Regions from separate parts of the Rhodococcus artemisiae genome, predicted to be linked through region 1. Evidence: riboswitches for the same ligand, from Rfam matches in the RefSeq annotation. Region 1 holds a riboswitch; each other region holds the start of a gene.
The links. Region 1 has a riboswitch for cobalamin ahead of Q7514_RS25975 (ABC transporter substrate-binding protein). Riboswitches for the same ligand answer to the same signal wherever they lie in the genome.

Region 1 (4,593 bases):
ACCGTCAGCAGGCCGGGATCGATGCGTTCGGTGAGGACGACGGAGATCCGGGTCGCGAGGTCTGCCGGTCGAACAGACGACACGTCGTCGCCGTCGATGAGAACCTGTCCGCGCAGCGCCGGTTGCAGGCCACACAGGGTGCGGATCAATGTCGACTTCCCTGCACCGTTGGGACCGACCAGGGCGGTGAGCTCACCGGGGCGAGCGACGGCGTCGAGACCGGTCGCGATCTCGGTGATGCCTCTCTTCCGTAGCGCGCGGCGGCGTGTGTAGCCGATTGTGACATCGCGCAGCTCCACACCGTTCACAACACCGTCGCTGTTCGCAGGGTCGTCGCTGTTCACAGGGCCGCCCCCAGTGCCCCACGCCGGCTGCGGACGAGGACGACGATGACGACCGGCGCGCCGACGAGCGCGGTCACCGCATTGAGCGGGAACACCGTGTCGGTGCCAGGCATCTGGCTCACCACGCCGCATACCAGCGCCACCACCGCACCGAACAGTGCGACTCCGGGCAGCAGCACTCGATGGTCGGAGGTTCCGAATGCCATGCGCGACAGGTGCGGAACGATGAGCCCGAGGAATCCGATGGGTCCACAGAAGGCTGTGGTGACGCCCGCGAGCAGTGCGGCCGATACCACCGTGGTCAGCCGGACGACGCGGATATCGATTCCCATCGACCGGGCATAACCTTCACCGAGGAGCAGCGCGTTGAGGGCCCGTACCGTCAGGAGCGCCACGGCTATGCCGCCGACCACGACGGGCACCAGCAACTTCAGGTCCGACCACGTGGTCGCAGTGAAACTGCCCAGGCCCCACACGAGGAACTGCTGAGCGCGCTGCGGGTCGGCGTAGACGAGGAGCACGGAGACGACGGCCGTGGTCGCCGACCCGAGCATCACGCCGATGAGCAGCAGCGTCACCGCCGAACGTACCCACCTCGACAGCACCACGATCAGCATCAGCACGGCCGCCGCGCCGAGCGCGGCAGCGATGACGACTCCGGTGCGGCCGAGCCCGGCGAGATTCGCTGTGAATCCACTGGCTCCTCCGCCACCTGCCACGACGACGAGCGCGACACCGAGACTCGCGCCGGAGCTCGCGCCGAGGATGTACGGGTCGGCGAGCGCGTTGCGGAACAGGGTCTGCATCTGCAGGCCGGCGATGCCGAGTGCCGCACCCACCGCGATCGCGGTGAGCGTGCGAGGTAGCCGGAGGTCTCGGATCACCATGTCCCAGCGGGGATTCTGCGCGTCCTGCCCGAGCAGGACCCGGAGAGTCTCGTCGAGTGGCACCGTGACCGATCCCACCGTCACCGATACGACGGTGGCGACCACGAGCGCCGCGATCAGTGCGGCGAACGCCACCGCCACGCGCCGGGCACGGACCGGGGGAACGGAGGTCTCAGTGACTGCCGGTGCCGCGTCGAGCACGGTGGTCATGCCGGCAGTTGCTGATAGAACGTGAACTCGTGATCGGGCAGCAGCTCGGGATGCAGGACCGCGACCAGGTCGGACAGGACCAGATCGGGTCGCAGCACCCCACGTTCGTAGAAGTCGTTACCGCCGCCCGGTCCGAGCGCCTTGTTCGCGTTCCACACCTGACCGGTGCCGACCGCCGCGAGGTCACCGTAGCGTTCGTCGTCGGCCAGGGCGTCGCCGATCGAGGTCCAGCTGTTGACGACAAGCCAGGTAGGTGCGTCGGAGGACTCCGCGACCACGGCCTCGAAGTCGAGGGGCAGTGACCCGGTACCGGTGACGTCCTGCCACGGCCACGTGGCTCCCGCATCGCTGAACAGGCGGCCCATGTAGCTGCCGCCCGACGACATGTACCACGTTCCCTGCGACATCCCGCCGAGCAGCACCGGTGAGGGTTCCGCTCCCGCGGCCTTGTCGGCGACCTCCAGGTAGTCGCGGCGGATTCCGTCGTAGACCTCGGCTGTGCGGACCTCAGTGCCGGTCAGTGCCGCCATCACCTTGATCCACTCGGCGCGACCCAGCGGCGACGCTTCGAGCCACTCGGCGTTCGCGACCACACCGATCCCGGCTTCACGCAGCTGCGCGTATGCGGGGTCGTCGGTGCCACCGGTCATCACGACGTCGGGTGCGGCGACGACGACGGCCTCGGTGTCGATAGTGCCGCCGGCCGCGTATTCGGCGACGTCACCGGACGCGATCCGATCGACGACCGAGGTGTCACTTACATAGGATCCGTTGGACACGCCGGTGAGTACGTCGAGCACGCCGAGTTCGGTGACGAGCGGCAAGTGTGTCGTCGAACCCGAATACAGGCTGTCGACCGGCACCGAGATCTGCTGGGCGTCGGCCAGATCGTCCGACAGGTCCGGTGCCGGTGCACCACACTTGACCAGCACATACGACTCCGGTTCGGCGCCCGAGTACGGCTCGTCGACAGTGAGCACCTGGTAACTGTTCTCGTAGGTGATCGAGAAATTCTCTGCGTCGACGACCTCGGACTTGTCGGGGAAGTAGTCGACGCTCGGATCGAAATCGGTGATACATCCGTCGGGGGCGGCGGTGTCGGTGTCGGTGTCGGTGGTGGCGGTCGAGCAGCCGACGAGGGCCAGACCCGCGACTGCCGCAGCGCTGAGAAATCTGAGTGGAACGGCGCGAGCGCGCATGGCGAAGACGCCCTTTCTCGGGGAGGTCCGCCCCGTCCAGGTGAGTGCGGCGACGTGAGTATCTGGCTCCCGGGAGAGTTGCTCCCCGGTCACAGTGGCGGGACCGCGCCGGAATCGCACCGGCTTCCTCATGTGTCGTCGCATACGACGTCGGGAACCTAACACGGACCAAGACGGCAATACGGACCGGGTTCTTCATGGTTATCGTGGAGGGACCACAACGATCGAAAGGACCGGTATGGGTGTCAGCTTGGCCAAGGGTGGAAACGTCTCGCTTTCGAAGGAGGCGCCGAATCTCACGGCGGTGACGATCGGACTGGGCTGGGACGTCCGGGCCACGACGGGAAACGACTTCGATCTCGACGCCAGCGCACTCCTTGCGAGCGCGGCCGGCAAGGTCCTCTCCGACCAGCACTTCGTGTTCTACAACAACCTGCGTTCTCCCGACGGTGCGGTCGAGCACACCGGCGACAACCTCACGGGTGAGGGTGACGGCGACGACGAGTCGATCAACGTCGATCTCGTTGCACTTCCTGCCGATGTGCAGTCGGTGGTGTTCCCGGTGTCGATCCACGACGCCGACGCGCGTGGCCAGTCGTTCGGACAGGTGCGTAACGCATTCATCCGCGTCGTCGACCGTTCCAACGACCGCGAACTCGCCCGCTACGACCTGACCGAGGATGCCTCGACCGAGACCGCGATGGTCTTCGGTGAGCTGTACCGGCACGGCGCCGAGTGGAAGTTCCGCGCAATCGGCCAAGGCTACGCATCCGGGCTCGCGGGGATCGCTCGGGACTACGGCGTGAACATCGGCTGACCCGGTAGCGGTCCGCCGACGAGGCGTGTGGGGTGCCCGGCGACTGCCGGCACCCCACACCTCGTTTCGGTCGGGCTCAGTTCTCGATCCACAGCTCCTCGGGCAGCGGGGAGCCCAGCGTGTAGAGACGCAGACCGTGGACCTTCTCGCCCACCATCACGGACGGTGACGATCGGACATACCAGACGCCCGGGTCGAGTTCGGCAATCCGCGTCTGGACGACGTCGTAGGCCTGCTTGCGTTCGTCGATGGTCTCTGCTGTTCTGCCGGCGTCCAGCGCGTCGTCGAGGCGGGGGTCGGAGACCCCCATGAAGTTGCCGGTCGACTCGGAGTGGAACGCCGTCCAGAGCGCGTAATCCGGGTCCTGGGTGATCGCCGACGAGACCATCATGTCGAAGTCGTGAGCACCGGCTCTCGCGGCGCCCGTGGGGAAGTCCACCACCTCGACGCCGACCTCGACATTGTCGTAGGCGTTGAGCTGTGCCTGCAGGGCTTCCGCAGTGGCCTGGTTGTCGACACCGGTGTAAGTGGTGAAGGTGAACTCGACGGGCTTCCCGTCGGCTGCAAGTTCGTCGAACAAGGTCTGGGCGGCCGCCTGGTCCTGCTGCGGTAGCGCGATATCCGAATAGAACGGTGAGTCTTCCGGGAACAGGGTTTGTGGCACCTCGCCGTCACCGTTGAACACGATGGAATTGATCATGTCGCGGTCCACGGCCAGCGCTACTGCCCGGCGCGCTCGTTCGTCGTCGAACGGGGCGCGCCGCAGGTTCATTCCCAGGTACTGCCCTCCGCCGGCGGACACGGTGGACACCTGTGCTCCCGCGTTCTGGGCCCTGATGACGCTCGACGGATTCGTTTCTGTGGACAGGTCGGCGTCGCCGGTGGTGATTGCGTTCACCCGCTGGTTGGTGTCCGCCACCGAGCGGATCGTGATCGCGTCGAGGTAGGGTTTCGGCGCATCCCAGTAATCGGGGTTGCGTTCGAGTTCGATGGCGCCCTGCCGCATCCATCGCGTGAGTTCGAATGGTCCGGCACCGACAGGTGCGTCGTCGAATGATGCTCGGCCGTTGCCGAGTGCGGTCGGTGAGGCGATCCAGTTCATGGATGTGGCGAGCATCCCCTGCGGGAAACTTGGA
Region 2 (4,593 bases), on a different contig from region 1:
TATTCACCCTCTTCGGTGTCGCCGGCGCACTGGCTGCCCGTGTGGCGGGATCTCTGGCTGACCGCGGATACTCCCGCCAACAAACCGGAGTGTTCGTCGCCGTCACTGCTACGAGTTTCTTCCTGCTCGGCGTCGGAGAACACCATGTCATCGCACTGGCCGTCGGTGTCGCCCTGCTCGATCTCGGGATCCAGGGAACCCACATCAGTAACCAGAGCTTGATCTACCCGTTGCGCCCGGACGCACGAAGCCGCCTGAACACCGCGTACATGACCTGTTACTTTCTTGCCGGGTCACTCGGGAGCGTGTTGTCCACCGTCGCCTACTTCACCGGCGGGTGGCGGGCGGTGTGCGTACTCGGTGGATTCTTTCCCGCATGTGGTGTCCTACTGTGGATCCGGGAAATGTGCGGAAGCGCGGGCTCACCGCGGGAAGTCGGCGTGGAACAACAAGCCAACGGGACCTGATTCAACCGGGAGCACGGAAGCCCCTGGCGACAATGGGCTCAGCGTACGAAAAAGTCCGACTGGTCGATGCGACGAAGAACCCAACCCAGTTCAAGGACGATGACGAGGTCGCTCCAACGCGGACGGAGCATGAGAACGGAAACGCACTCCGCAGCAGCGCAATGGAATCCGGTTGTGTTCCGTGTCCCGGCAGGCAACCCTTGATGAGCCGTTTCCGATGGCAGGATCTGCAGCGGCTTACACCGCCGACGAAGCGTGGGGGCCTTTCTGCTTGCCGCCGGGCAGGCTCACCGGACCGATGCATGGCGGGTTTGTGGGCGTACTTACCTGCATTCGACTGTGCCCGCTATCCCTGCCGCGCCTTGAAGCGCGGGTTCTGCTTGTTGATCACGTAGACCCGCCCGCGGCGGCGGACAACCTGCGATCCCGGCTGGTTCTTCAACGACTTCAGCGACGAACGGACCTTCATACACCCTCCTAATGACAACGGTTATCGTTATACTAACGCATCTCACACGTGCACAGCACAGGACGGAAACCATGAACACCACCGAACCCGTGAAGGTCCACCTGTTCTTCACCCAGCACGCCGCCACCGACGCATTCCAGCGAGCCCTCGGTACAGCCACGAACCGAATGATCGACTGCAGCGCACTCCTGTCCGCGGGCCCGGCGCTGCCGAACTCCGCCACGCCCGACCTCCTCGTCCGGTGCAGCCCCGACACCGACGCGCAGCGCATCGTCTCCGAATTCGAGTCCGCGCGACGCCACTCGGAAATGCGAGCCGATCTGGCATCTGTCATCACCACCCTCGACGCCGACAGCACCGCCCGAACCCTGCTCGGACGGCCACATCTCGGCGCACCCGAGTCACCCGTGACGCTGGCGGCACACATCGAACACGCGTCGACGCTCGTGCTGACCGGATGGGGCTCGATGGAGCCCACCGACCTGCATCCACTCGTGGCTCTGCTCGGACACCTCAATCCCACAGCCACACTTGTCCTTCTCGGTCCGCAAGCGCCACTCGGCCCACTTGGCCACCCCACCGATATCGCAGCGGTGACGTTGAACCGGCCCGGCTGGATCCACCTGCTGGGCGACGCATTTTCCCCGCGGGTCGCGCACGACCGCGTGCAGGCGTTCCGGTATCAGAACTTCCGGCCATTCCACCCCGACCGACTCGCCGCGATTCTCGGTGGCGGGTTCGACTGCGATTCCGGCGGCCGGGTGATCCGCTCGGCCGGTTTCTGCCGGCTGGCATCCCGGCCACACACGACGATCCTGTGGGACCACTGTGGAACAGAGATCGGACTCGGCCGGCTCCGCACCGAAGACCACTCCCCCGAACCGCTGACGTTCGGTCAGGACATCGCGTTCTTCGGCATCGATCTCGACATCCCCCGCACGATCACGATGTTGGACGAGTGCACACTCGACGACGACGAATTCCTCCTCGGGCCCGACAACTGGACCCAGATCCCCGACCCCCTGCCCAGATGGTGAACACTCGTACCGGGCGACATGCGGCGTCGGAAGCCCGTGGAGCCGCCGTCGGAGAATTCGCTGTCGGTGAACGAATCGGACCGGCAGACGGGTCCAATTGGGATGTATGGCCTTCTTTGCTAGATTCGTCACGCCAGGTAGCCCCGACAATGGGGTCAGGTGGAATCCGGTGGGAATCCGGAGCTGACGCGCAACGGTGAGGGGCGAACAACCCCGAGCCCGATACCCTGCTGGACCGGTGGCGGCTCGCCGTGCCCGGTAATGACGTGTGGTCCGCTCGCGTGCAGTGGCTACGGGAAGCTCGATGGGTAATGCACCGAAGAATTCGGAAGTCTGTGGTCGCCGCGGCGACCGTGATGGTGTTGGGCGCGGCCGGGTGTGGCACTTCTACCGATAGCGACGACCCGGACGATACCGTAGACGCTCGCGGTGTGATCAACTGCGGGATCACGGTTTCACCCAGCGGTCCCATCGAGCGGGCAGTGGCCGTCAACCAGCCCGCCGTCGAGTTGCTGCTCAGTCTCGGGCTGGCAGATCGGCTATCCGGGGTCGCACTCGGTGACGACCGGCTTCTGCCGGAGCTCGAACCTGCGGCCTCCGAGGTGTACGCGTTCGACACGGAATTCCCCTCGTTCGAATCGGTGCTGGATCGTGAGCCGGATTTCGTCTACACCACTTTCGACTACACATTCACCGATGAGGGAATCGCGGATCGCGACCGGTTCACTGAAATGGGAATCTCGACGTATCAGTCTCCGAGCGAATGCACCGGGCAGGACGCCGTGCAGGATTCCGAGCTCACTCTCGACGATCTGTACTCCGAGATCGTGGACGTATCCACGCTGTTCGATGTCCGCGAACGCGGCGATGACCTGGTCGGCGATCTGCGTGGCCGGGCAACGACGGCTGCTGGAAGTATCGACGCCTCCGAGGTGACACTCGCATGGTGGTATGCGGGAACTGCCAGTCCGTACATTGCCGGCTGCTGCGGTGCTCCGGGAATCATGACGCGCGAGGTCGGGGCGCAGAACGCGTTCGGCGACAGTCGACAATTGTGGCCCGAGGTGGGATGGGAGAGCATCCTGGATCGTGACCCCACCGTCCTCGTCTTGGCCGACCTCACCCGTGGCAGTGACGGCGACAGCGCCGAGGAGAAGATCAGGTTCCTCGAAGCGGATCCGGTGGCCAGTCGTCTGACCGCGGTGCAGAACAAGCGCTACATCATCCTCGAAGGCACCACCATGGACCCGTCGATCCGCAACATCGGAGGAATCGAGCAGCTCGCCACAGACCTTCGCGAACTGGGTGTGGCGCAATGACACCCGATGAATTGGTCGAGCGCTGGGACAGCCAGCAGGCCGCCTATATCGCCGACCGGGAGGGGCGGTTCACGGCGATTCTCGACACGCTCGAGCTCGCGACAGGAGGCGAGTTCACCGCAGTCGACCTCGCCTGTGGTCCGGGCTCGTTGACCGCGCGGATCTTGGACCGGTTCCCACAATCGCGTGTCGTCGCGGTCGACTACGATCCGATGCTGCTCGAACTCGCCCGCGAGTACCTCGACGACTACGGACATCGCGTGCGTTACGTCGACGCCGACCTCACCGATCCACAGTGGTCGAATCGGGTGGCCGAACAGCTCGATACCTCACCTCGGGCGTTTGTCTCGACCACCGCGTTGCACTGGCTGCAGCCCGAGCAGGTGGTGAGCCTGTACGCCCAGATCAAATCGATGCTCGGACCGGGTGGCCTGTTTCTCAACGGTGACCACTTCCGCTTCGACGGCATCGATCAGCACATCACGGAGTGGTCGGCACAGCACGATCGGTCGACCCAGCGCCTCGGTTTCGCTGCGGGCGCGGACGAGTGGGATCAATGGTGGGACCTGCTGCGGTCACACCCCCGCATCGGGTACCTGCATGACGAACGAACGCGCCGATTCGCAAATCGGGACGGCACTCCCCCGACCACGGTGCAATTCCAGCTTGCCGCGTTGAGACAGGCCGGGTTCGCCGAGTCGGGGACCGTCTGGCAACTGTTCGACGATTACGTCGTCTACGGAGTCGTCCGACCACACCGATGACGTGACGCGCTCGGACTGCTCGGCCGGGGCGACGACGGCGGCGGTACCATCACGACTCGTGCATACTCTCGCGATTCCCTCCCCGGAGGAGATGCGTCCTCGCTGGGCTTCTTACGCAGCCGTATCGGCCGCTCGAGGAAGCCGATGGGCCGAAGGATGCTATGCGCGTGGAGCGACTTGGCATTTCGACGACGGTGGCGGGAACTGGGCAGATCTACGTTGGCACAGCAGGTCGGAAGCTGTCTTGATCGGTTACGACCACGAATACTCCGAAGCCTACTTCGATGCCGCGGCCGACTATTTCGACCGCAGCGAAACAGATCTGTTCGCTGGTGTTCCGCCGTGGTGGAGACATGCTGCGGCCCGCTACATCGAACGCCAGCGTCGAACCGGTGAGTGGATCGGCTTCGTCTACGGCTTCGACGGTTCCCGGTGGAGTCGAGCCGACTACACCGAACCCGACGGGTTCGACGCACTCGGCCTCCCCTTTTCGAGTGACGCCACCTGCAGCCGGCACATCGTCGACCTGCTGAATTC
Region 3 (4,593 bases), on a different contig from region 1:
TGCTGCGCGGCAAGACCGGCGACCTGCCGGCACTCGTGCACACCCACCCGTCGGAAACCGTGCGCGACGCGATCGAGATCCTTCGCGAATACGGCGTCTCGCAGATGCCTGTGGTCGGTGCCGAGCCGCCTGTCACCGCCGGTGAGGTCGCCGGTTCGGTCAGCGAACGCGAGCTGCTCAGCGCCGTCTTCGAAGGACGCGCCAACCTCGCTGACTCCGTCGAGAAGCACATGAGCCCGCCGCTGCCCAACATCGGTGTCGGCGAATCGATCTCCTCCGCGACGAAGGCGTTCGGCGACACCGACGCGCTCATGGTGATCGACGACGGCAAGCCCGTCGGCGTCATCACCCGCCACGATCTGCTTGGTTTCATCTCCGAAGGCCGATAGGACAGATTTCAGATGACAGACAACACACAGCACGGCTTCGCTACCCGCGCAATCCATGCAGGCTTCGAGCCCGACCCGCAGACCGGCGCGGTCAACGTGCCGATCTACGCGTCGTCGACGTTCGCCCAGGACGGCGTCGGTGAGATGCGCAACGGCTTCGAGTACGCGCGCACGGGCAACCCCACCCGCCGTCCCCTCGAAGCGAACCTCGCGGCGCTCGAAGGCGGCACCTTCGGGCGCGCGTTCGGTTCGGGTATGGCCGCCACCGACTGCCTGCTGCGGTCGGCGCTGAGGCCCGGCGACCACCTCGTGATCCCCAACGACGCCTACGGCGGTACGTTCCGGCTCATCGACAAGGTCTTCACGCAGTGGGGCATCGAGTACACGCCCGCCGCGGTCAACGACCTCGACGAGGTGCGCGCGGCCCTGCGCCCGAACACCAAGCTCGTATGGATCGAGACCCCCACCAACCCGCTGCTCAACATCGGCGATATCGCTGCACTCGCCGACATCGCGCATACCGGTGACGCGAAGCTCGTCGTCGACAACACGTTCGCGTCGCCGTACCTGCAGCAGCCGCTGTCGCTCGGCGCGGATGTCGTGCTGCACTCGACCACCAAATACATCGGCGGACACTCCGACGTCGTCGGTGGCGCACTGGTGACCGACGAGGAAGAACTCGACACCGCGTTCGCATTCCTGCAGAACGGTGCAGGCGCGGTCCCGGGGCCGTTCGACGCCTTTCTCACCCTGCGAGGCATCAAGACCCTCGCGGTGCGCATGGAACGGCACAGCGACAACGCCGAGAAGATCGTCGATGCGCTCTCCGGGCACAAGGCCGTCACCCAGGTCCTGTACCCCGGTCTCGACTCGCACCCGGGCCACGAGGCCGCCGCGAAGCAGATGCGCCGGTTCGGCGGCATGATCTCGGTGCGCCTCGCCGGCGGGCGCCAGGCTGCGCTCGACTTCTGCAAGCGCACGGAGATCTTCACTCTTGCCGAGTCGCTCGGTGGCGTCGAGTCGCTCATCGAGCACCCCGGCGCCATGACCCACGCGTCGACGGCGGGCTCGGCCCTCGAGGTGCCGGACGATCTCGTGCGGCTGTCCGTCGGCATCGAGGATGCCGCCGACCTCCTCGCCGACATCGAGCAGGCACTGGGGTAGTCCCACCCGTCGAATACAGCCGTGGCTCCCGGAAGAACTCCGGGAGCCACGCGCATGAGTGGAGCCGCACCGACCGGATCCGGTCGGTGCCAGGTGAGTTAGGCTGCCGAGGTACCAAGCCGAAACGGACAGCGTTACGGGGGAAGCCGGTGTGAACCCGGCGCGGTCCCGCCACTGTGATCAGCAGAGCACATTCTGCCGAAAGCCAGAGCGCCCAGCTGTCCGTTCCTGATTTCGAGGCGCGTGACCTCGGAAAGGAACGACGTGCACACATCTCTGGGGTACCGGCGCGCCCGCATGCGCCGGCTGATGGCCTCCACAATGACTGCGGGAGTCGTTCTCGTGGTGTCCGCGTGCGGTCAGGCGGTCGACGACACCGGCAGCGCGCAAGAAGCGGGGGAGCTGTACGTCGATCTCGACAACTGCGGAATCACCACCGAGTACACCGCGGCGCCGGAACACGCGGTCACGCTGACCTCCAATGCCACCGAGACCATGCTCGAGCTGGGACTCGAAGACCGCATGGTCGGCACCGCGTACATGCGGGGACGCGAGATCGCACCGGAGTACACCGACGCCTACGGGCAGGTGCCGATCCTCTCGTCCGAGCAGCCCACCATGGAACAGCTCATCGACGCAGACCCGGATTTCGTCTATTCGGGTTACCCCGACGGTTTCAGCGAGAAGACGGGTCATACCCGCGAACAACTCGGCGATGTCGGCATCGACACCCACCTGAACCCTGAAGGCTGCGCCACGGGTCCGGTGGAAATCGACGATATCTTCGCCGAGATCACCACCATCGGAGAGATATTCCGCGTCCCCGATCGTGCGGAAGACTCGGTTGCCGAACTCCGTGCCCGACTCGACGACGTGCGGTCGCGGGTGGGCGATGAGGAACCGGTGACAGTGTTCCTGTACGCGTCCGGCACCGACACGGCGTCGACGACGGGTGCGAACAGCATGGCCACCGCGTTGATAGAAGCCGCGGGCGGCGTCAACATCTTCGGAGACGTCCCCGAGCGATGGATGAGCGTGTCGTGGGAGCAGGTCGCGGAACGGAATCCCGACGTGATCCTGGTACGTGAAGAAGGCACCACACCGCAGTACCAGTCACCGTCGGTGACGACGAAGATCGCGGACCTGATGGCGGTACCGGCGATTTCGGCCACCACAGCGATCCGCAACGAGGCATTCCCGACGATCACGCTGTCGCAACTCCAGCCGGGCCCGTATTCCATCGACGGCGTCGAACATCTCGCACGCCAGTTCCACCCTGCCTCGTTCGGGTGATCGGGCAGGCTCAGCGCGCCCGCTTCCGGGTAGTGCTCGCCGTGTCGCTCGTCGTCCTGCTCGTTGCGGCCACCGTAGGTGTACTGGCGGGGTCGGTCGGAGTGGATGCGACGACGGCGTGGCGCATCATCGGGCATCGGATCTTCGGTCCCTCCGTGATCTCCCCCGATTGGACCAGATCCCAGGATCTGATCATCGCCGATACCCGCCTGCCCCGAGTTCTGCTTGCAGGCTGCGTCGGCGCAGGTCTCGCGCTCGTCGGTGCCACGATCCAGGCGGTCGTCCGTAACCCGCTGGCAGGACCCGGCATTCTCGGTGTGTCGGCGGGTGCGGCTGTCGGAGCCGTGGCGGTCCTGAGATTCGGATTGGGCGGCCGGGCCGTGCTGCTTCCGATCGCGGCGTTTCTCGGGGCGCTCGCTGCGATGGTGATCGTGCTCCTGGTGGCGCGGGGACGCGGACCGCTCGATCCCGTCCGTCTGGTCCTTGCCGGTGTCGCCGTATCCTCCGTGCTGAGCGCACTGACATCGCTGATGGTGCTGACCTCGCCCGATCAGAGTCTTGCCGGGCAGGTCCTACAGTGGACACTCGGTGGGTTCGGTGCTGCCCGCTGGGACACGTTGGCCCTTCCCGTCGTCGGGGTGGCTCTCGCTTGCCTCGCCCTGATGCCGCTCAGCCGAAGCCTCAATGTGCTGCTCACCGGAGACGAGAGCGCGACCGCGCTCGGCGTCGATGTCGGGCGAATGAGATTCGGGTTGATCGTGCTGTCGACGCTGCTGACCGGGATCCTGGTCGCGGTGAGCGGAGTGGTCGGGTTCGTGGGCCTGATGATTCCGCACATCGCGCGCATGCTGGTCGGTTCGGATCACCGGCGGATGCTGCCCGTCGCTCTCGTGGTCGGAGCCGCGTTCGCGATCGGTGCCGACCTGGTGGCCCGGACCGTGATGATTCCGCGGGAGCTTCCTGTAGGCATCATCACGGCACTCGTGGGCGGACCGTACTTCGTCTGGCTGTTGCGCCGCACATCACGGCGGTGAGGAATCGATGCTGAGATTCGAGAACATCACCGTACGCGCGGGTGGGCGAGTGTTGGTCGACGACGTGAGTTTCGACGTCGCTCCGGGTGAGGTCGTTGCCCTGGTGGGTCCGAACGGCAGCGGAAAATCGACGCTGCTGCGTACCGCGTATCGCGCTCTTCGTCCCGCGTCGGGCTCAGTCCACCTCGGTGGGCGCGATGTGTGGCGGAGTCCGGTGCGATTCGTCGGTCGCACAACAGGGGTCGTCGCGCAGACCACTCCGTCCGACTTCCCGCTCACGGTCGCAGATGTCGTCCTTCTCGGCCGCGCGGCGCACAAGGGAATGTTCGACGCAGACAACGAGACCGACGCGATGCTTGTGATCGCAGCGCTCGACGCTGTCGACATGAGTGACCACGCCGACCGGGATTTTGCTCGGCTGTCGGGTGGGGAGCGGCAACGTGTCCTGGTCGCGCAGGCCCTCGCAGGGGAGCCGTCCGTGCTGTTGTTCGACGAACCGACCAACCATCTCGATCTGCGCCACCGGCTTGCCTTGATGCGAGTGATCCGGGATCGGGCACAGACCGCGCTCGTCGCGCTGCACGATCTCGATCTTGCCGCCCGATTCTGTGATCGCATCGCGGTGATGAGCGCGGGGCGGCTGTGGGGCATCGGTACACCCGAGGAGATCGTGACACCGGCGCTGTTGTCCGAGATCTACGGCGTGGACGCCG

Region 2: it holds a riboswitch for cobalamin, as region 1 does, so the genes downstream of both, Q7514_RS00675 (ABC transporter substrate-binding protein) here and Q7514_RS25975 (ABC transporter substrate-binding protein) in region 1, are expected to answer to the same signal.
Region 3: it holds a riboswitch for cobalamin, as region 1 does, so the genes downstream of both, Q7514_RS19060 (ABC transporter substrate-binding protein) here and Q7514_RS25975 (ABC transporter substrate-binding protein) in region 1, are expected to answer to the same signal.

The regions. Positions count from the first base shown of each region.
Region 1 covers NZ_JAUTXY010000015.1:126,910-131,502, reverse strand. Annotated here, with positions in the region: gene Q7514_RS25985 (ABC transporter ATP-binding protein) at 1-344, opposite strand, end outside; gene Q7514_RS25980 (FecCD family ABC transporter permease) at 341-1,441, opposite strand; gene Q7514_RS25975 (ABC transporter substrate-binding protein) at 1,438-2,640, opposite strand; cobalamin riboswitch at 2,677-2,808, opposite strand; gene Q7514_RS25970 (TerD family protein) at 2,879-3,457, shown strand; gene Q7514_RS25965 (ABC transporter substrate-binding protein) at 3,534-4,593, opposite strand, start outside.
Region 2 covers NZ_JAUTXY010000001.1:130,390-134,982, forward strand. Annotated here, with positions in the region: gene Q7514_RS00660 (MFS transporter) at 1-467, shown strand, start outside; gene ykgO (type B 50S ribosomal protein L36) at 814-936, opposite strand; gene Q7514_RS00670 (GTP-binding protein) at 1,008-1,973, shown strand; cobalamin riboswitch at 2,092-2,221, shown strand; gene Q7514_RS00675 (ABC transporter substrate-binding protein) at 2,456-3,292, shown strand; gene Q7514_RS00680 (class I SAM-dependent methyltransferase) at 3,289-4,056, shown strand; gene Q7514_RS00685 (hypothetical protein) at 4,301-4,593, shown strand, end outside.
Region 3 covers NZ_JAUTXY010000009.1:81,013-85,605, reverse strand. Annotated here, with positions in the region: gene Q7514_RS19070 (cystathionine beta-synthase) at 1-389, shown strand, start outside; gene Q7514_RS19065 (cystathionine gamma-synthase) at 402-1,553, shown strand; cobalamin riboswitch at 1,666-1,790, shown strand; gene Q7514_RS19060 (ABC transporter substrate-binding protein) at 1,818-2,846, shown strand; gene Q7514_RS19055 (FecCD family ABC transporter permease) at 2,843-3,880, shown strand; gene Q7514_RS19050 (ABC transporter ATP-binding protein) at 3,888-4,593, shown strand, end outside.